3 regions of the Brevibacillus sp. genome follow, and region 3 is predicted to be linked to each of the others. Evidence: riboswitches for the same ligand, from Rfam matches in the RefSeq annotation. Region 3 holds a riboswitch; each other region holds the start of a gene.
What was found. A riboswitch is a leader RNA that binds a small molecule or an ion and turns the genes downstream of it on or off. The one in region 3 is predicted to bind S-adenosylmethionine.

Region 1 (5,797 bases), on a different contig from region 3:
TTGCTGAACGAGATGTCCCGGATGCTCAGCCAAGCCTGTATAGTAGACGCGGCTCACTTCGGGGTGGCAAGAAAGCCATTCCGCCAAAACTCCGGCAGACTTCGTGCTGACATCCAGACGCGCTTTGAGCGTCTTCAGCCCTCTCATGACCAGCCAGCAATCCTGAACGCCGAGAACGGCTCCCATGCCGTTTTGGATGAGGTACAGCTGTTCGCCGAGCGCTTCATCGCGGGTTACCGCCAGACCTGCAACAACGTCGCTGTGGCCGCCGATAAACTTGGTTGCACTGTGGATGACGATATCCGCCCCCAGCTCCAATGGCCGCTGATAGTACGGCGTCAGGAACGTGTTGTCCACGATGACGAGCAGGTCATGCTCTTTCGCAATGGCGGAAACGGCAGCGATATCGGTCACTTTCAACGTCGGATTGGACGGAGTTTCCAGATAGACCCCTCTAGTAGCCGGAGTGATCGCCGCGCGCACCGCTTCCGTCTGTGTCGCATCCACAAACGTGACGGAAATTCCCATTCTCGACAGCACTCTCGTCAGAAAACGGAAAGTGCCGCCGTACACATCTTCCGCGACCACGATATGATCGCCCGCCGAAAAGAGCATGAACACACTGGAAATGGCCGCCATGCCGGAAGAAAAGGCGAACCCGCGCGCTCCGCCTTCGAGTGCGGCGATCGCTTCTTCCAGCGCATGTCTCGTCGGGTTCCCCGAGCGGGCGTAATCGTATGTGCCCGGCTGATCGATATCAAACTGATGAAAAGTGGAAGCCTGGTAAATCGGAACCGACGACGCACCTGTAAACGGATCGATGCCTGTGGAGCCATGCAAAACTTTTGTCGCGAAATTCATCGAACAGCCCCCCCAACGACGAGACTTGCATCCAGCGCTTGAAACAAATCAGCGATCAAATCATCCGGATGTTCAATCCCCACCGAAAGCCTCAGCAATCGATCGCACACGCCGACATACGCCCGCACTTCCTCGGGGATGTCTGCGTGAGTCTGTGTCGCCGGGTACGTACACAACGACTCTACCCCGCCAAGACTTTCCGCAAAGGAGACGACGCGCAAATTTTGCAGAAACAAGCCCACCTGCTCCTGGGAGCGTACCCGGAACGAAACCATGCCGCTGTATCCGCTCGCCTGGCTCGCCTGAATCTCATGCCCGGGATGCTCTTCCAGTCCGGGATAAAACACTTCGGCAACGGCTGGATGTTCTTTCAGCTTTTTCGCTACCGCGAGCGCATTCGACTGGTGTCTGTCCATGCGCAGCGCCAACGTTTTCATGCCGCGCACCAGAAGCCAGCTATCCTGCGGCCCCAGCACCGCGCCGATCGAATTGTGCAAAAACCGGATTTTTTCCGACAACTCCTCGCCCTTTGTAACGATCAACCCTGCCAGCACATCGTTGTGTCCGCCCAAATACTTCGTTGCGCTGTGCAAAATCACATCAGCCCCAAGCTCTAGCGGGCGTTGACAATAAGGAGTCATGAACGTGTTGTCTACAATCGTCAAAAGCCCGTGTTGCTTGGCCAGGCTGGTTATTTCACGAATATTTGTAATCTGCATGAGCGGATTGGTCGGCGTCTCGACGAAAATCGCTTTCGTCTCTGCGCGCAGCGCCTTTTTCACCGCTTCCAGATCGCGCAAATCTACGTAAGTAAAAGCAAGCCCGTAACGGGAAAGCACTTGTTCAAACAAGCGATACGTCCCGCCGTACAAATCGAGCGATACGATGAGGTGATCGCCTTGGGAAAACAACCCCATTACCGTATGGACTGCCGCCATCCCGGACGCGCAGGCAAAGCCGGCATCGCCTCCCTCTGCCTCAGCGATTGTCTCTTCCAAAACAGAACGGGTAGGATTCGCCGTCCGCGTATAGTCAAAACCTGTGCTCTGTCCCAGCGCCGGATGGCGATAAGCGGTAGCGTAGTAGACGGGGAAGCTCACCGCACCCGTTTTCTCATCTTTGCCTACGCCTGCCTGAATCAATTTTGTTTCCAGTCTCATACCGTAATTCTCTCCCTCCAATGATGTCGAGGGGCATGAAAAAAGCCCCCTTTCCTCTGAAAGAAGGCTTTGTTTACGTCGCCGTAAGCAAGACCTTCTCATCTTTCAGAGTTAAAAAACTCTGCAGGAATTAGCACCATTATCTCCCCGTATGAACGAACATACAGGTGATTGGTTGCCGGGCATCATCGGGCCAGTCCCTCCGCCTCTCTGGATAAGAAGTTTGCTATTCAATTTGAATGACCTAATACTAAAGGATAGCGCTGTTTCTTGTCAACAAGATTTTCCACAAGAGTGTGACAACCGCGCCTACGCTTTTTTCAAGGCGTCCATGACCTGATTGTCCAGCTTCGCTGCGGCATTTTTGTCGTATGTCTTTTCGTACTGAGGCTCTACGGATATGCGCGAACCGTAAAACATCACGTCTCTGACAGAGTCAATCGCAATCTCCGCCATCGCAAGCTTCAGGGGAACCCCTTCCAGCCGTTCTGCCTTCAGCTCGGCGCGCCCGTTGATCGCAAAAGAAGAGCCTGCCCCGATCAAATGCAGCACGACCTGCGGTTCTTTGGCGATATTGGCGAGAATGCGGGAGCGGCTGTCTACAGCAAAACGGATGAGTCCGCTGTTCACAGCAAAAGTCCAGGACAAGGAACTGACGGATGGCGCACCTGTCTCGTGATCGACTGTGGCCAACGTCACAAAGCGCTCTTTTTGCAGGAGCGCGAACAGTTCTTCCGATAAGGTTTGGGATACGGTTTCAGCCATTCGGATGCCTCCTCGTATACTTTTGTACGTCTATTGTACCCCTCCCGCAAGCCGGAGGCAAACCTTTCCTCCCCGCCTTGATTCTGGTCGGCTTTTTCCCTAAACTGGTAGAAAACAATGCTTCCAGGAACAAGGAGGTTGAAACAAGTGGCTCCTACGCCTACAGATCGGCTCATGCACAAAATAGATCAAGTCCTCCACGAGCTTCAGGAAGTGCGGAAAATGAACGAGCGCATGGATAAGATCGCCATGTTTTTGGAGGATATCCGGCTTGCTGATGTCATCCAAAATTACACAGCCCCGCGCAAGCTGCTCTGGATCAATTTCCTCGCAGGTCTTGCCCGGGGTCTTGGTTTGACGATTGGGACTGCTATCGTTCTCGCACTGCTCGGTTCGCTACTGACACAATTTCTCTCGATCCCGATCCTCGGCGACTACATCCGCGAACTGGTCGATTACGTCCAGACTTACAAACAGCCGTAACAGCAGCTACTTGTCTTTCTTTTTGTCACGATCGTCGTCATCTTCGTCACGATCGCGGTCATCGTCGTCCCGATCGTCATCGTCCCATTTGCCATCGTGTTTCTTCCAGAAGCCGTACGCTTTGCCATTCGGATGCTTGTGCTTCTTCTCATCCTCATCATGCTTAGGCGGCGCGACGATGACCTTCGTGCTCAGGACGATGTCTGCTTGCTTGACCAGCTTGTCTTTTACATACAGTTCAAGCTGAATCGCTTTGGCCGTGTACGAGCGATCTTTGTACGTCAATTCCAGCGTGTACTCGCCCTTGTCATTGGGCTTGATCTCTTTTTTCTTGCCGTCTGGTTTAATCGCGAAAAGCTTCGCCTTTTGCTTTTTGTCCCAGCCCTTGACGGTACCTTTCAGTTCGATCTGCTTTTTCTTTATGTCGTGCACAGCTGTGCCCGCAATGCTGTAGTCTACTGCCGGATTGTTGTCCGGTGTCTTTTTCGGCTCAATCGCAATCGAGTCCTCGTCCACCTTTTTCCCGGCCTCATACACTTCGATCACAGCCTTGCTGCTCTTGGCATCCGTCGTCGGATTCTCGAAAGTCACACTGAAGCTGTCAACGTTATCGAGCAGCTTTTTCAGGCTGGCCTCTTTTCGCACGCCGTTATACGTGACGACAACCCGCTCCGCCCCGTGCTTGACAATCCCTTTGACTTGCCACTCTGCTTTTTTCGCGTCATAAACCGTGAACATATGGAGCAGCCTGTTTTTGTCCTCTTCCGTTTGCGCTACGAGCTTTACTTTCTCCGTGTCGGCAAGCACGCTTCCCGCAAAAGCCTGAACAGTCACATACTGCTCGGCGGACGTACCGACGGCAGGGAAGCTGACGGTAAACGAGTGCTCGCTGGTCGGCACCGTCTCGATGATATCACCGTTCGGCTTGGTCACGACCACCTTGGTCACGTCCGGTGTCACAAGACCTTTGATGTACACCTTGTCGCTTTTCGTCTGGGCGCTCACGCTGACCAGTTGCTCATCCGCTTTCGGGCTGCGCACTTCCAGCCAGATGTCGTTGTAGTAGTCGCGATAAATCCGCTCCCATTCCGCCTTGTTCGTTTCCATATACGATTGCAACTTTACGTTCAAATTAATTTTATCGACGATAATGTACAGATGGTCTGCCTGTGTTTTCAGGAGCGTGTTCAGCGTAGCCGGATCGCTTTGGACAAGCTCCTTGAGCTGATATCGGGTCGCTTTCTGTCCTTGCTCATTCATGACTACCTTGGATGTTTCGGCTGCTCCTGTCGAGCTTGCGTCCGCCAGAAGCGGTGTCAGGCAACCGATGAGTCCCGCCGCTGTTACGACAGCCAAAACGGGCCTGGTCATGATTTTTTTCATTGTTGTTCCCCCTCTATTCTGCCAGTCATTCCCTCTGTGCCCAGGGCAACCATACAGACGGCGCATTTTTTTCAAAAGTTGCATCCGGAAGAAAACCACTCCTAATGGCCCATTTTCCGCTTGCAGAACCAGTTTGTTTTGAGGCTAATCACCCGCACCTGGATTAAAAAAGACTCCCGCAAGCCTCGGATTCGTCCCCAAGGCTTCGGGAGTCTTTTTGTTTCGCTCATCAACAGTTGAATTTCGGCTCGTTTTCAATCGCAGCCAGCAGGCTCTCCACCGCTTCCGCGGGATAGCGGTTATCTACCGCACCCGCTTCCTGCTTGCCCGACAAATGATACCAGCCGTTTTCCACCCGGTACGAAAGCTCGCTGATGGCATGATCCTCCAGCAACAGCTGGGCAAAAAACGCGGCAGTGTCGAGCGCAGACCGATCGTCGGGGCGGGCTTCTGCCACAACCTGAATTTGCAGCCAGTTAAAAAGGGCATCTTCACGCTTCATGAGAAATCCTCACTTTCGCTCTGTTTGCTCCGGCTTGATGCGCAATTTCACAACGACCAAAATCGCAATGGCAACCAGCATCGCGCTCTTCACCGGCAGCTGGACATCAAGAATGGCAAAAATAAGCGCACCTGCGAACAGCAAAATGTACAAAAGCAATGTTTTCAAAATCGGCATGCGAATGCGGGTTGCAAATCCAAGGTAGTACACGATAATCAATTGCACAAACAAGATCCAAGCCCGGTTATGGTCTGCCCACAGGCGGAAGCTGTCAAACGCCGTGAGCTGATCCGGGTTGGCGGGTACGTAAGTTGAAGCAAGCTGTATCCAGTCCATCCTGATCTCTCCTGTAACGCAAAAGGATTTCTCGTTTCACATGCGGGAATCGACTGTTTCTTTTGCATCCTCTTATTCTGTTTCCACATTTTTATGTATCCTTTTTACTTTATCAGGTAACCGTTTCATTTGTCAAAATAGATCGGCACACACTTTGGCACGCGCCAGTTACTGCCTATTTTTGGGCGAACATGCTATGATGGACAAGTCAAGTATGCCAAAAAGGTGGGAATCCAATGAGCTTGTACGATATTGCCGTCCAAACGATTTCCGGAGAAGAGACGACGCTTGCCGCTTACAAAGGACA
Region 2 (5,797 bases), on a different contig from region 3:
CTGCTGCAGCTTCCCTGAGTTTAGGCATCATCGGGGTTGACGCATATGCCGATAAACAACAACGTCTAGCCCAAATGGAGAAGGAATTCAAAGAACAAGAAGAAATCTTGGATAAGAAGTATACTGACAAACAGGAAAAAAAGGTAAAAGATTTATCGTGGGAAGTTGGTAAACTGAAAAAAGAGCTACATCCCGAAGATCCTGAAGAAGTTTTAAAAAGGAAACTGAGCGCCTTCAAACAAATGACGCTCATTCATGAAAACTCTTATAAGGGCGAAAATGTTGAAGAGGTGGATTTCAATGATCCAAAAGTTATCAAGGTTTTGGAAGCGATCGAGAAAAGAAAACAACTCATTGAACGAATGGAAAATGAGCTTTCGGGAAATGCGAAATTGACAACTGGTAAGTCTGCACAAGAATTACTTGACGAATTCGAGCAAGAAAAAATGGAATTAAGTGACACAACTAAGGACACAAGAGAATAAAGGGGTATTACGAATCAAAGGGGGTGTCTCAAAGTCAATTTTTCGGCTTTAGAGATACCCTTTTAAATTTCAAACACCTTGGTAAATCATGTTTCTGATTTTTCGATGTTAGCGAATTCTCCCCTGTTGATCGCTTGACAGAACGGTTTGGTCAGGCGGCCTTTTTTATGTAATATTTCCCTTTTTCGTCTGACTATTTGGCGGAGAAAAAATGTAGTCGGGGGGCGCGTCACTGGTCGCCATCCGGGAGAAAGACAGGGCGATCGCTTTGTACGAGAAAACGGGCTTTGCTATCTGTGACCAGTCGATTTTTCCGGAACAAAACGGTCATGATCGTTTTGTTGACCGCAAGCGGTACTCGTCCGCGATGAGAACAAACAAGTAATCGGCTATGCCTTGTACAGACGGATTTTTGAAAACGGAAAACAAACGACAGCTTTGCTGTTTCAGTGTGAGGCAAGGCCGGAACGGGCCGACCGGGAGGCGATTGTCAGAAGTGCTCTTGCCCATGTGTTTTCGCCATGGGACAAGGAGCTGTATCGCCTCACGGTCAATTTGCCAGTTTCCAACGAAATGGCCATCCGTATTTTGCAAAGGGCAGGTTTTGACGTGATGGCCGAGCAAGTATTCATGACCAGGTCGCTCGTTTAAGCCCAGATCACTCGACTGACGGCTAGGGTTGCGCGTGATACGGAAACGTGATCGTGAATTTGGTGCCGACTTTTGGCTTGCTGGACACGCTTACCGACCCGCCGAACGCGTGGATGACGTGATAGGAGTACGTAAGCCCGAGACCGGTTCCGCTTGTTTTCGTCGAGAAATAAATGGACCCGAGGCGTTTGATCTGGCCTTCGTCCATCCCGATGCCGTTGTCTTTGATGATCAGCATGGCGTTGCTTTTCTCAATGAACAGCGAGAGGGACACTTTGCCGTTGACCGTCTCCTCACAAGCTTCGATCGCATTTTTGATGAAGTTGACCAAGACTTGTTTGAACTCGTCGGGATTGGCCAGGATCGTGACAGGCTTTTCATAAGCTTGCAGCTCCAGCTCGACATTGTGCATATTGGCAAAAGGCAGCATGACTTCCCGCACGACGTAAAGCTGGTCGCATACGTTGATTAGCTCGGTGCGCTCCTTGAGCGGCTTGGACAAAGCGAGATACTCGGTCAGGATCGCTTCCGTCCGCTGGATTTCGTCCATGCTGATGCGGATGTACTGATCGGTTTTCGTAATATTCTCGGGATTTTCCTGAATCAGGCGCAAAAATCCTTTGACCGCTGTGAGCGGATTTCTCACCTCGTGAGCAAGCGATGCGGCGACATGGCTCATCGTTTCGATTTTTTCATTTTGGGCGTGTCGAATAAACAGTTCTTTGTCGGATACGCACTTGCTAAATAGCGACAACAAGAGCCAAATTCCGACAAAGTTTTGAACGGGGATCACGAACAAGTAGTAGGCAGGATGATGGGATACATAGGTGGGAAAGTATAGATAGGTCAACCCCAAAGCTACCAGGGAAAAGAGCGCGCCCGTCAAAAAAATATACAGTGTTTTCCGATAACTGGCTTTGTAACGCCGATACATCAGGAGGGAGATGGCAAAGGTGACAACCAGGGCAAGCAGCGCGAGCCAGATGCCTTCACCACCCAAATAATAGCGGTATAGCGCGGACTCGATCAGCAAGACCAGCGCGATCCGCACTCCCCCATAGACTAGGGCAAAAAATACGATGATGTGCCTGATATCGAAAATCACGCCTTCCGAGACGCTGGTCGCGAAGGTCATGGCCAGAAACATGCAAATCGAGCTGGTCACAAGAATGAAAGCGCGGCTGTAATTGCGCATTCGGTCGCGGTAATAAATATTGAACAGGACAAATGGCGTCAGAGCAAAAAACATCTGCAAAATTACTTCTTTTAGTAGAATCATCGGACATCCCCATCGCAAATTTGCATGGCTGCTTCAATCTACGATATTTCGACAAGAGCCTACACGATTCCTCCAAAATTTGGACGCGCCGACGGAATAAATTTAAAGGAGAAAAGTTTTAAAAACCTAGTTGACAGATGGGTAAAACACGGATTATAGTCTCTATATACTAATACAAAGGTTTCGAAAATAATAACTACTCTTATCCAGAGAAGGCTGAGGGAATGGCCCTATGACGCCCGGCAACCTAGCTGGCAAGATCAATGTCTTGCGAGCCAAGGTGCTAACTCCAACAGGTAGCGATACCTGACAGATAAGAGGCGCGAATCTTGTCGATCAAGCCTCTTTCATCTGTTGAAAGAGGCTTTTCCTTTTGGAAAGGGAAGGTCGTCGCCTCCTCAGCTTGCAGCACAACAAGGAACAAAGAAAAAGGGGGATTTTTCGATGAAAAAGAAACTGGGCCTTATCACATCACTCGTACTGGCAGTATCGGTGGCCTTGACCGCGTGCGGCGGCGGAGCCGATACGAAAAACACGGCGGCAAACGGCGCTTCCGGCGAAAAAGCGAAGCGGATTGCCCTGATCATGCGCCAAAATGTAGGAACGTTTTCGGCTCAATACATTAACGGTGTGAAGCAGGAAGTCGAGAAAAACGGCGGAGAGCTGACAGTATTCAACGCAGATACGGATTTGTCGAAAATGGCGTCGAATCTTGACGCTGCGGTCAACCAAAACTTTGACGGCATCCTGATTGACCACGGTACAGCGGAAGCGTTGCAACAAGGTACGCAAAAAGCTGTCGACAAAAAAATCCCGGTCGTTCTGTTCGACACAGACATCAAGCTGCCTGGCGTGCCGATTGTCGAGCAAGACGACAACAAGCTGGCAGAGCTGAGCCTGGAAAAGCTGGCGGCAGATTCCGGCGGCAAAGGCAACATCGTGAAAATTTGGGTGGCAGGCTTTGCTCCGATGGAAAAACGTCAGGTGACTTATGAAGCGTTCCTGAAAAAATATCCGGATATCAAGGAAGTCGCCGCTTTCGGTTCCGCGACAAACAACACAGCGCTGGATACCCAAGCACAGATGGAAGCCATCCTGAAAAAATATCCGAACAAAGGCGACATCACGGCTGTATGGGCATCTTGGGATGAATTTGCCAAAGGGGCAACCCGTGCGATCTTGCAAGCAGGCCGCACAGAAATCAAAGTATACGGCATCGACCTGAGTGATGAAGACCTGCAACTGATCCAGGAAGCAAATTCGCCATGGGCAGCGACTGCAGCCGTAGATCCATCGAACATCGGACGCACTCACGCAGCGGCTATTTTCCAAAAAATCAAAGGCGAGCAAGTGCCAGACAGCGTGAAGCTGAATCCGGTGTTGGTGAAACAAGAAGATTTGCCTAAGGACAAAAAAGTGACAATGGGCGACTTGTCCCAGTACGTGAAAGAGTGGGGCAAGTAAGCATATAAAGCTGGTTGATTTGGCTATTCCCGTTGATCAGTCAACGGGAATCTTGCTTATTTAAGGGGGTGCGAAAAGTGTCCAGCTTGCAGATGAAAGGGATTGTGAAGCAGTTCTCCGGCGTTCCTGCGCTGCGTTCGGTCGATTTTGAGGTCAAGGCTGGCGAGGTTCATGCGCTTTTAGGGGCGAATGGAGCGGGGAAAAGTACCTTGATGAAAATTTTGACGGGCGCGTATCAGTCTGACGGGGGGAGCATCACGATTGACGGCAAAGAGGTGTCGATCCAATCGCCCCAGGATGCGAAAGCTTTAGGCATCCAGTGCGTGTACCAGGAAGTGGATACGGCGCTGATCCCGTACTTGAGCGTGACGGAAAACATTTTGCTCGATCAGATTGTCTCGGCAGGCCGCAAAGGATTCATGAACTGGCCGAGCTTGCACAAGGAAGCGGAAAGCATTTTGCAGAGCTTCGGCTTTTCCATCCCTGTGCGCATGCTCGTCGAGGAATGTACGCTGTCCGAAAAGCAACTGATCCTGATTGCCCGCGCGACCGTGCAAAAAGCGAAGTACGTCATTTTTGACGAACCGACAGCTCCGTTGAGCACGAAGGAGAGCGAGCGGCTGTTTCTCATCATTGACCAGTTGAAAAAAGCGGGTGTCGGGATCATCTACATTTCCCATCGCCTGCCGGAAATTTTTGAGATATGCGACCGAATCACGATCATGCGGGACGGTCAACTGATCGTGACGAGCGAGACGTCCCACACGACGATGGATGAGGTCATCGGCAACATGCTGGGCAAAAGCTTCGAGGAAGAGTTCCCGAAAGTCGAAGTGCCTGTAGGCGGGGTGCTTCTGGAAGCTGCGGGAGTGGCTGGCGGCAAGGTTCGCCGCGCCGATTTGAGCGTTCGCGAAGGCGAGATTGTCGGGATTGTCGGGCTGGTTGGAGCCGGGAAGACGGAACTGGCGAGACTTTTGTTCGGAGCGGATACCGCCGAGGCGGGACAAGTCAGGCTGAGCGGCAAAGAGGTGCGGCTGCGGTCGCCGAAGGACGCTGTTGATGCGGGAATCGTCCTCGTACCGGAAGAACGGCGCAAAGAAGGCATTTTTGTCGAGGAATCTGTCCAGAACAACTTGTCTGTCTCCGCTTTGGAGAAGTGGTCGCGGCTCGGATTTGTCCGCAGAGGGGCAGAAGCGAAGCAGGCGAGGGAGCTGGTGAGCCGTCTGGGCGTAAAGACGGCAGACATCACACAGCTGGTTGGCTACCTCAGCGGAGGAAACCAGCAAAAAGTCGCGATTGGCAAATGGCTGGATACGGATGCGCAAGTGTTCATGTTCGACGAGCCGACCAAAGGCGTCGACATCGGGGCGAAAAGCGATATTTACCGCCTGATTGGAAAGCTGGCGGAGCAGGGCAAGGGCGTTCTCTACTTTTCTTGCGAGTTTGCCGAAGTATTGGGCATTGCCGACCGGATTTTGGTCATGTTTGAAGGGAAAATCGTCAAGGAGCTGAGCCGCGCGGACGCGACACAGGAGACGATGATGTATTATGCCAGCGGGGGTGAGTAAGGTGGAAGGTAAAAAATTCAGCTTGTTTGATTTTATTTACAAATACGGTACAGTCGCAGTAATTGTGATCGTCATGCTGTTGTTCAGTCTGACCAATCCGTATTTCTTCACGTACGACAACATCACAGACATTTTGCGTTCCATCTCGATCGTAACGTTCGTCGCGATCGGCGTTACGTTTTCACTGATTGTCGGAGGCTTCGACTTGTCTGTCGGTTCGACGGTGTCGTTGACCACAGTCGTTTCGGCTTCCATGATGGTCTGGTACGAGCAGGGCGTGTTTGCCACTTTGGTCGTCCCGATCGCGCTCAGTCTGATTGTCGGATTGGTCAACGCTTTTCTGGTCGTCA
Region 3 (5,797 bases):
ACAAGCCGCCTTTTTCCAAGCTGGAAGCAGGCGGCTTGTTTATGTGTAAACGAATCAACTGGCTTTTGTCGCCGAGACTCGTTTTTCGCGCTGGACATACGCATGGAGCAAACAGAGGAAGACGGAAGCAAGCGAAACGAGGGAGGCCAAAAGCAACGTGGGCTGCACGCCACCGTGGTCGTACATATAGCCCATCGCCAGCGGGCCGAGCAAGCGCCCCACAGCGGTAATCGCCCCGACGACTCCCAGGTAAAAGGGAGCGTTTTCCCCCGTCTTTTCCGTAATGAAAGTCGGGATGGTCGGAGAGATCAGCATTTCGCCAAAAGTGGTAATGATCATGCCGGCGATAAAAGCAAAGTAGCTGCCGTGATACATGAGCATGAAGCCGAACCCGAGAGCGTATGCCACCGCGCTTGCCACCAGCTGCGCGGACAAGTTTTGCTGCAGGATGTGCTTGATCCAGGACGTGATGGGCTGACCCGCAAAAATGATGATGCCGTTGATCGTCCACAGCCAACTGAAGGCCGACAGCGGCATGCCCTGCGCCGTAATGTAAGGGGCGACACCCGTGTTCCAGACCATGTTGGAAAAGAAAATACAGGCAGCTCCCAGTGCCATGAACAAGTAAAGCTGGTAGCGCAGAAGCAGGGCAAACGTATTTTTCGCCTCGCCTTGCCGCCGGTTTTCTTTTGCCTGGTCGCCAACCAGTTCTTGGTGCGAGATATTTTTCATAAGGCTCTTTTCGCAAATTTTGTTGCTATTGCTGTTGTGGAAACGTGTGCTCTATAATGAAAATCAGGAAGTCTATAGGATTTCCATTTACCGTGAATGCACGCTTCGCTTGGTACTATAAATATCAAGCAACTCACGGCTTTTCTAAAAGCAACAATTTCTTAGAAAAGAGCGTTTCATAAAAAGGAAGAAGAACAGCGCAAACAACAGCGTGCTCGTACTGTTGAACAAAAAGGTCAACTGAAAGGAAAAGGTAGCGATGACCCCGGCAAGCGAAGTGCCGATCGCCATGCCGAGATTGTTGCCTACGTAGACGATGTTAAACAGCTCTCGGCGCTGCTCCTTCCAGCGAAAGCCAATAAATGCCTGGATCGCCGGAAAAGAAAGGTTGAAAGTAAAGCCCAAACAGGTCATGAGCACGAGATAGACGGGCCAGCTGCTGATGAACGGAATGGACAGCTGAATCAATCCTTGAAAAAGCAGCGCTCCCACGATGAGACGCTTGGCGCCCAAGCGGTGAAACAGGGAGCCGCCGACGAATTGCCCGGCAATGCCCGCCAAAGACTGGACCATCAAAACAAAGCCGGCTTCGGTCATGGAGCGTTGGAGAATCGTATGTACGTACAAAGTAGTCAACGGCCACATGAAAGCGCTGCCAGCAGAATTGATAAAGCTTGCAACGAGAAAAAACAGGGCTTCCTGCGGGTAACGCTGAAAAAACGCGGATGGAGAAAGCACGACAAGTCACCCCTTGGAAACGAGTATGAAGGTAGTATAAAGAATATTGCAAATTTTGTAAATGTTAAAGTATAAAAAGTTAAGCTACCCAAATAAAGGCTGCTCCACATTGTAAAGATTCGAGTATACTAAACAAGTGGTGAGATGAGTTCAAGTAGATACAGAGAATAAAAGGTGGAGTAGTTCTTTATGCGAATATGGAAACGAGTGTTGCTCCTGATGCTTGTCGTGATTGCCACGACAGCGGGTTATTACGGATACTCCTTTTATGAGTTTGCTCAAAATATCCAGGCTCCTAATGTTGTTACACCTGCCCCGCCGGATGGCGGAGCCGCAACGAAAGCGGCGGAGATACCCGAGTGGGATGGTCAAGAGCGTGTGAACATCTTGCTGATGGGTGTGGATCGCAGGGGAATGAAAAATAACGGGCTTCCCCGTTCCGACTCCATGATGCTGGTCAGTATCGACCCGGCATCCAAGCGTTACGATCTGTTCTCCATTTTGCGGGATACGTATGTGGACATTCCCGGAAATGGCAGCTCGCGTATCAACTCGGCGATTGTAGACGGCGGGCCTGAGCTGGCGATGAAGACGGTCAGCCAGTTTACCGGACTTCCTGTGGATCGCTACGTCATTACCGATTTCGAAGGCTTCAAGGCGCTGATCGACGCGGTGGGCGGCGTCGAGATCGACGTAGAGAAAAACATGTATTACCATGACCCGACAGATAAAGGCGTCTACGATATCAATCTGAAAAAAGGTGTGCAGCAGTTGGATGGCAACAAGGCGTTGCAGTACGTCCGTTTCCGCCATGACGCCACATCCGACTATACGCGCACCGAGCGTCAGCGCAAATTGCTCGCCGCTGTAGCGAGCCAGATGAAGAGCGGCACATCCCTGATCCAGTTGCCGTCCATCCTCAAACAAGTGGCGCCGTACATCCAGACGAACATCAGCTCCATGGACATGCTGAAGCTGTCCGCGCTCGGCTTGAAGCTCGATACGATGCAACCGGGCAACTATCAGCTGCCGCCGATGGGAATGTTCCGGGAATCGCACAAGGCAGGAGCCGTGCTCATTCCCGACGTAGACCAGATTCAGTCGTTCATTCAGGAAAAGCTTGAGCCGCCGACTGAAACGATGCAACAAGAGGACAACAAAACAGACGACAGTACAGACAGCAAAGACAGCACGCGAATGTAGCGTGCTGTTTTTTTGCATATTTGGGCACACTATCCATGATTTTCTACAGTACAGGCACATTGGGGTGAATGAGATGGACCAGGAGTTCCTGCATAGATGGTGTTCGCATGGCGGATGCCAAAGTCGTGTACAGCGAGCTTATTCCGAAGCTGAGGGAAATCGATCAGGATAGACTGAATATCGATCATGTCGAAAGGCACTTGGGACTGGGGAAACGAGCAAGGGCATGCGGGACAAGGCGAATTTGCAATCAGACAAAAAACTTTTAGGCGGGCAAATACGGGTGGCATTGTACAATGAGCACTTTGCGAAAAAAGGCATTGGCAGCATCTCCTCCCGTTACAGCAAAATGATGAAAACGATGGAGGGCGCATTGGAAAAGGAAATCGAGAAAGAACTGCAAAAAGTCGTCAAAAAATTGCAGCAACTGGACGTCGATCCGGCGGGATTTGGCATCGTCTACCGTGCCCAGCAGAGGGGATTGAAAGAGATGACGAACCGCGACTGGAGAAAAATTTTCCGGCAGGCGTCTTTTCGTTTTCATGTTCAGGCAACCATTATCCGCAACGGAGTGATGGATTAAAAAAGTTTTTCCTGGGATTGCTATTGACGGGATATTTTCAAAAAGGATATAATCCGGTTTGTATCATGAAAATATGAAAAACGAACATAATATACGTGGAAATCTTTCTTATCAAGAGAGGCGGAGGGACAGGCCCGATGAAGCCCGGCAACCGGTTCATTTTTTCGAAAATGAGCGTCGCGGTGCCAATTCCTACAAGATTGGTTGGATCTTGATAGATGAGAAGGGTGGATGCGAACGTATACATGCGTTGCAGCCCCTTTTTCGTTTATGAAAAAAGGGGCTTTCTGTTTTTCACAAGGCATGTAGACAGATTTTGCTGGGAGGTGGATGCGTTGATTCAATTGCAACAACTGCATAAAAGCTATCAAGTACAAGGCAAGACGATTCCGGCATTGCTCGGGATTGACCTTTCCATAGATAAAGGGGAAATTTACGGGATCATCGGGCATTCCGGTGCGGGGAAAAGTACCCTGATTCGTTGCATCAACCTGTTGGAGCGCCCTACGTCAGGACAAGTCGTTGTCGACGGAGTGGATTTGACCAAGCTCGATGACAGCAAGCTTCAGGAAAAGCGCCGCCAGATCGGGATGATTTTCCAACACTTTAACCTGTTGTCTTCCGCGACCGTAGGCGAGAATGTCGCTTTCCCGCTCAAGCTCGCCAATCGCTCGAAGGCTGAAATCCAGAAAAAAGTGGACGAGCTGCTCAAACTGGTCGGGCTGGAAGCGCATCGGGACAAGTACCCGTCGCAATTGTCCGGCGGTCAGAAGCAGCGCGTAGGCATCGCCCGAGCGCTGGCCAATGATCCGAAAGTGTTGCTGTGTGACGAAGCGACTTCCGCCCTCGATCCGCAGACGACGAACTCGATTCTCGCGCTCTTGCTCGATATCAACCGCAAACTGGGATTGACCATCGTGCTGATCACGCACGAAATGCACGTGATCCGTTCCATCTGCGACCGCGTAGGCGTCATCGATGGCGGAAAAATTGTCGAGTCGGGTGAGGTTCTGGACGTGTTTCTCAAGCCGCAGCATCCGACGACACAGGAATTTGTCGAGCAGGTGGCCGATTCCAGCGAGCTGCGGGAAGCAGTCGCGCACGAAAAGGCGGCAGGAAACCGCACGATTGCCCGCGTCACATTCCTGGGGGAAATGACGTACCAGCCGATCTTGTTCCAGACGATGCAAGAAACAGGCACGGTGTTCAGCATCTTGCAAGGAACGATTTCCCGCATGAAGGATACGCCGTACGGCCAACTGGTCGTCGAGCTGGAAGGCGATGTCCGTCAAAACGAAAAAACCATCGAGACGTTGCGTCAGCGTGGCTTGGAAGTAGAGGTGATATAGATGGACTGGACTTTGGAAAATGTGGATTGGTCGGAGATCGCCGAGGGAACAATAGATACGCTGACGATGCTTGGCTTCTCGACACTGTTTACCATCCTGATTGGTTTGCCGCTGGGGATTATTTTGTTCCTGACTTCTCGCGGACAGCTTTTGCAAAACCAGGTGTTTTATGCGATTGCCTCATTCGTTGTCAATATACTGCGTTCTGTACCGTTTATCATTTTGATGATCTTGCTGATTCCTGTGACAAAAGTAATTGTGGGTACTTCACTCGGGGTACTCGGAGCGATTCCGCCGCTCGTCATCGGTGCAGCCCCGTTTTTTGCGCGGCTGGTGGAAACCTCGCTGAGAGAGGTGGATCGAGGAGTCATCGAAGCCGCTCAGTCGATGGGAGCCTCCAACTGGCAAATCATCTGGAACGTGCTGCTTCCTGAATCGCGTCCAGGTCTGGTGGCCGGGATTACGATCACGACAGTTGCCCTTGTCTCTTACACCGCGATGTCCGGCGTAATCGGCGGCGGCGGGCTGGGAGATTTGGCAATCCGCTACGGCTACCAACGCTTCCAGACAGATGTCATGATTGTTACAGTGATTATTTTGCTCGTGTTGGTCCAGATCTTGCAGTCGCTGGGGGATCGCCTGGTTATGCGATTCAGCCGCAAGTAAGGTCTTTCCATATAAGCTTTGCAGAACACAGACCAAAAAATAGGGGGAAATCATTTATGAAAAAATTAGTCGTATCTGTACTTTCTACCGTATTGGCATTTTCCTTGGCAGCGTGCGGAAGCAAAACGGAAACAGCTCCAACTCCAACTGAAGGCGGCGCACAAGGCGGACAACAGCAAGAAGTAACGTTGAAAGTAGGCGCTTCTCCGGTTCCACACGCAGCCATTTTGAAGTTCATCGCTCCAAAGCTGAAAGAACAAGGTGTTAACCTGGAAGTGAAAGAGTTTACCGATTACGTACAACCAAACGTACAGCTGAATGAAAAGCAACTGGACGCAAACTTCTTCCAGCACAAGCCTTACCTGGAAGAGTTCAATAAAGGTCAAAACATGGACTTGCAGCCAGTAATCGCCGTGCACATCGAGCCTTTCGGTGCTTACAGCAAAAAAGTAAAATCCGTTGACGAGCTGGCAGAAGGCGCAACCATTGCTTTGCCAAACGACCCGACCAATAGCGGACGCGCGCT

Region 1: it holds a riboswitch for S-adenosylmethionine, as region 3 does, so the genes downstream of both, DEP07_RS00700 (aminotransferase class I/II-fold pyridoxal phosphate-dependent enzyme) here and DEP07_RS04850 (methionine ABC transporter ATP-binding protein) in region 3, are expected to answer to the same signal.
Region 2: it holds a riboswitch for S-adenosylmethionine, as region 3 does, so the genes downstream of both, DEP07_RS22730 (sugar ABC transporter substrate-binding protein) here and DEP07_RS04850 (methionine ABC transporter ATP-binding protein) in region 3, are expected to answer to the same signal.

Annotation. Positions count from the first base shown of each region.
Region 1 covers NZ_DOTK01000005.1:2,792-8,588, forward strand. The annotation lists gene DEP07_RS00695 (trans-sulfuration enzyme family protein) at 1-861, opposite strand, end outside; gene DEP07_RS00700 (aminotransferase class I/II-fold pyridoxal phosphate-dependent enzyme) at 858-2,021, opposite strand; SAM riboswitch class I at 2,117-2,242, opposite strand; gene DEP07_RS00705 (pyridoxamine 5'-phosphate oxidase family protein) at 2,331-2,786, opposite strand; gene DEP07_RS00710 (DUF5665 domain-containing protein) at 2,961-3,269, shown strand; gene DEP07_RS00715 (hypothetical protein) at 3,276-4,652, opposite strand; gene DEP07_RS00720 (hypothetical protein) at 4,882-5,154, opposite strand; gene DEP07_RS00725 (YlaH-like family protein) at 5,164-5,490, opposite strand; gene DEP07_RS00730 (glutathione peroxidase) at 5,727-5,797, shown strand, end outside.
Region 2 covers NZ_DOTK01000078.1:7,139-12,935, reverse strand. The annotation lists gene DEP07_RS22745 (hypothetical protein) at 1-485, shown strand, start outside; gene DEP07_RS22740 (hypothetical protein) at 882-1,136, shown strand; gene DEP07_RS22735 (ATP-binding protein) at 1,159-2,415, opposite strand; SAM riboswitch class I at 2,615-2,735, shown strand; gene DEP07_RS22730 (sugar ABC transporter substrate-binding protein) at 2,860-3,879, shown strand; gene DEP07_RS22725 (sugar ABC transporter ATP-binding protein) at 3,957-5,447, shown strand; gene DEP07_RS22720 (ABC transporter permease) at 5,449-5,797, shown strand, end outside.
Region 3 covers NZ_DOTK01000022.1:19,556-25,352, forward strand. The annotation lists gene DEP07_RS04830 (MFS transporter) at 55-732, opposite strand; gene DEP07_RS04835 (MFS transporter) at 877-1,470, opposite strand; gene DEP07_RS04840 (LCP family protein) at 1,660-2,673, shown strand; gene DEP07_RS04845 (Ger(x)C family spore germination C-terminal domain-containing protein) at 2,957-3,256, shown strand; SAM riboswitch class I at 3,362-3,481, shown strand; gene DEP07_RS04850 (methionine ABC transporter ATP-binding protein) at 3,592-4,605, shown strand; gene DEP07_RS04855 (methionine ABC transporter permease) at 4,606-5,271, shown strand; gene DEP07_RS04860 (MetQ/NlpA family ABC transporter substrate-binding protein) at 5,328-5,797, shown strand, end outside.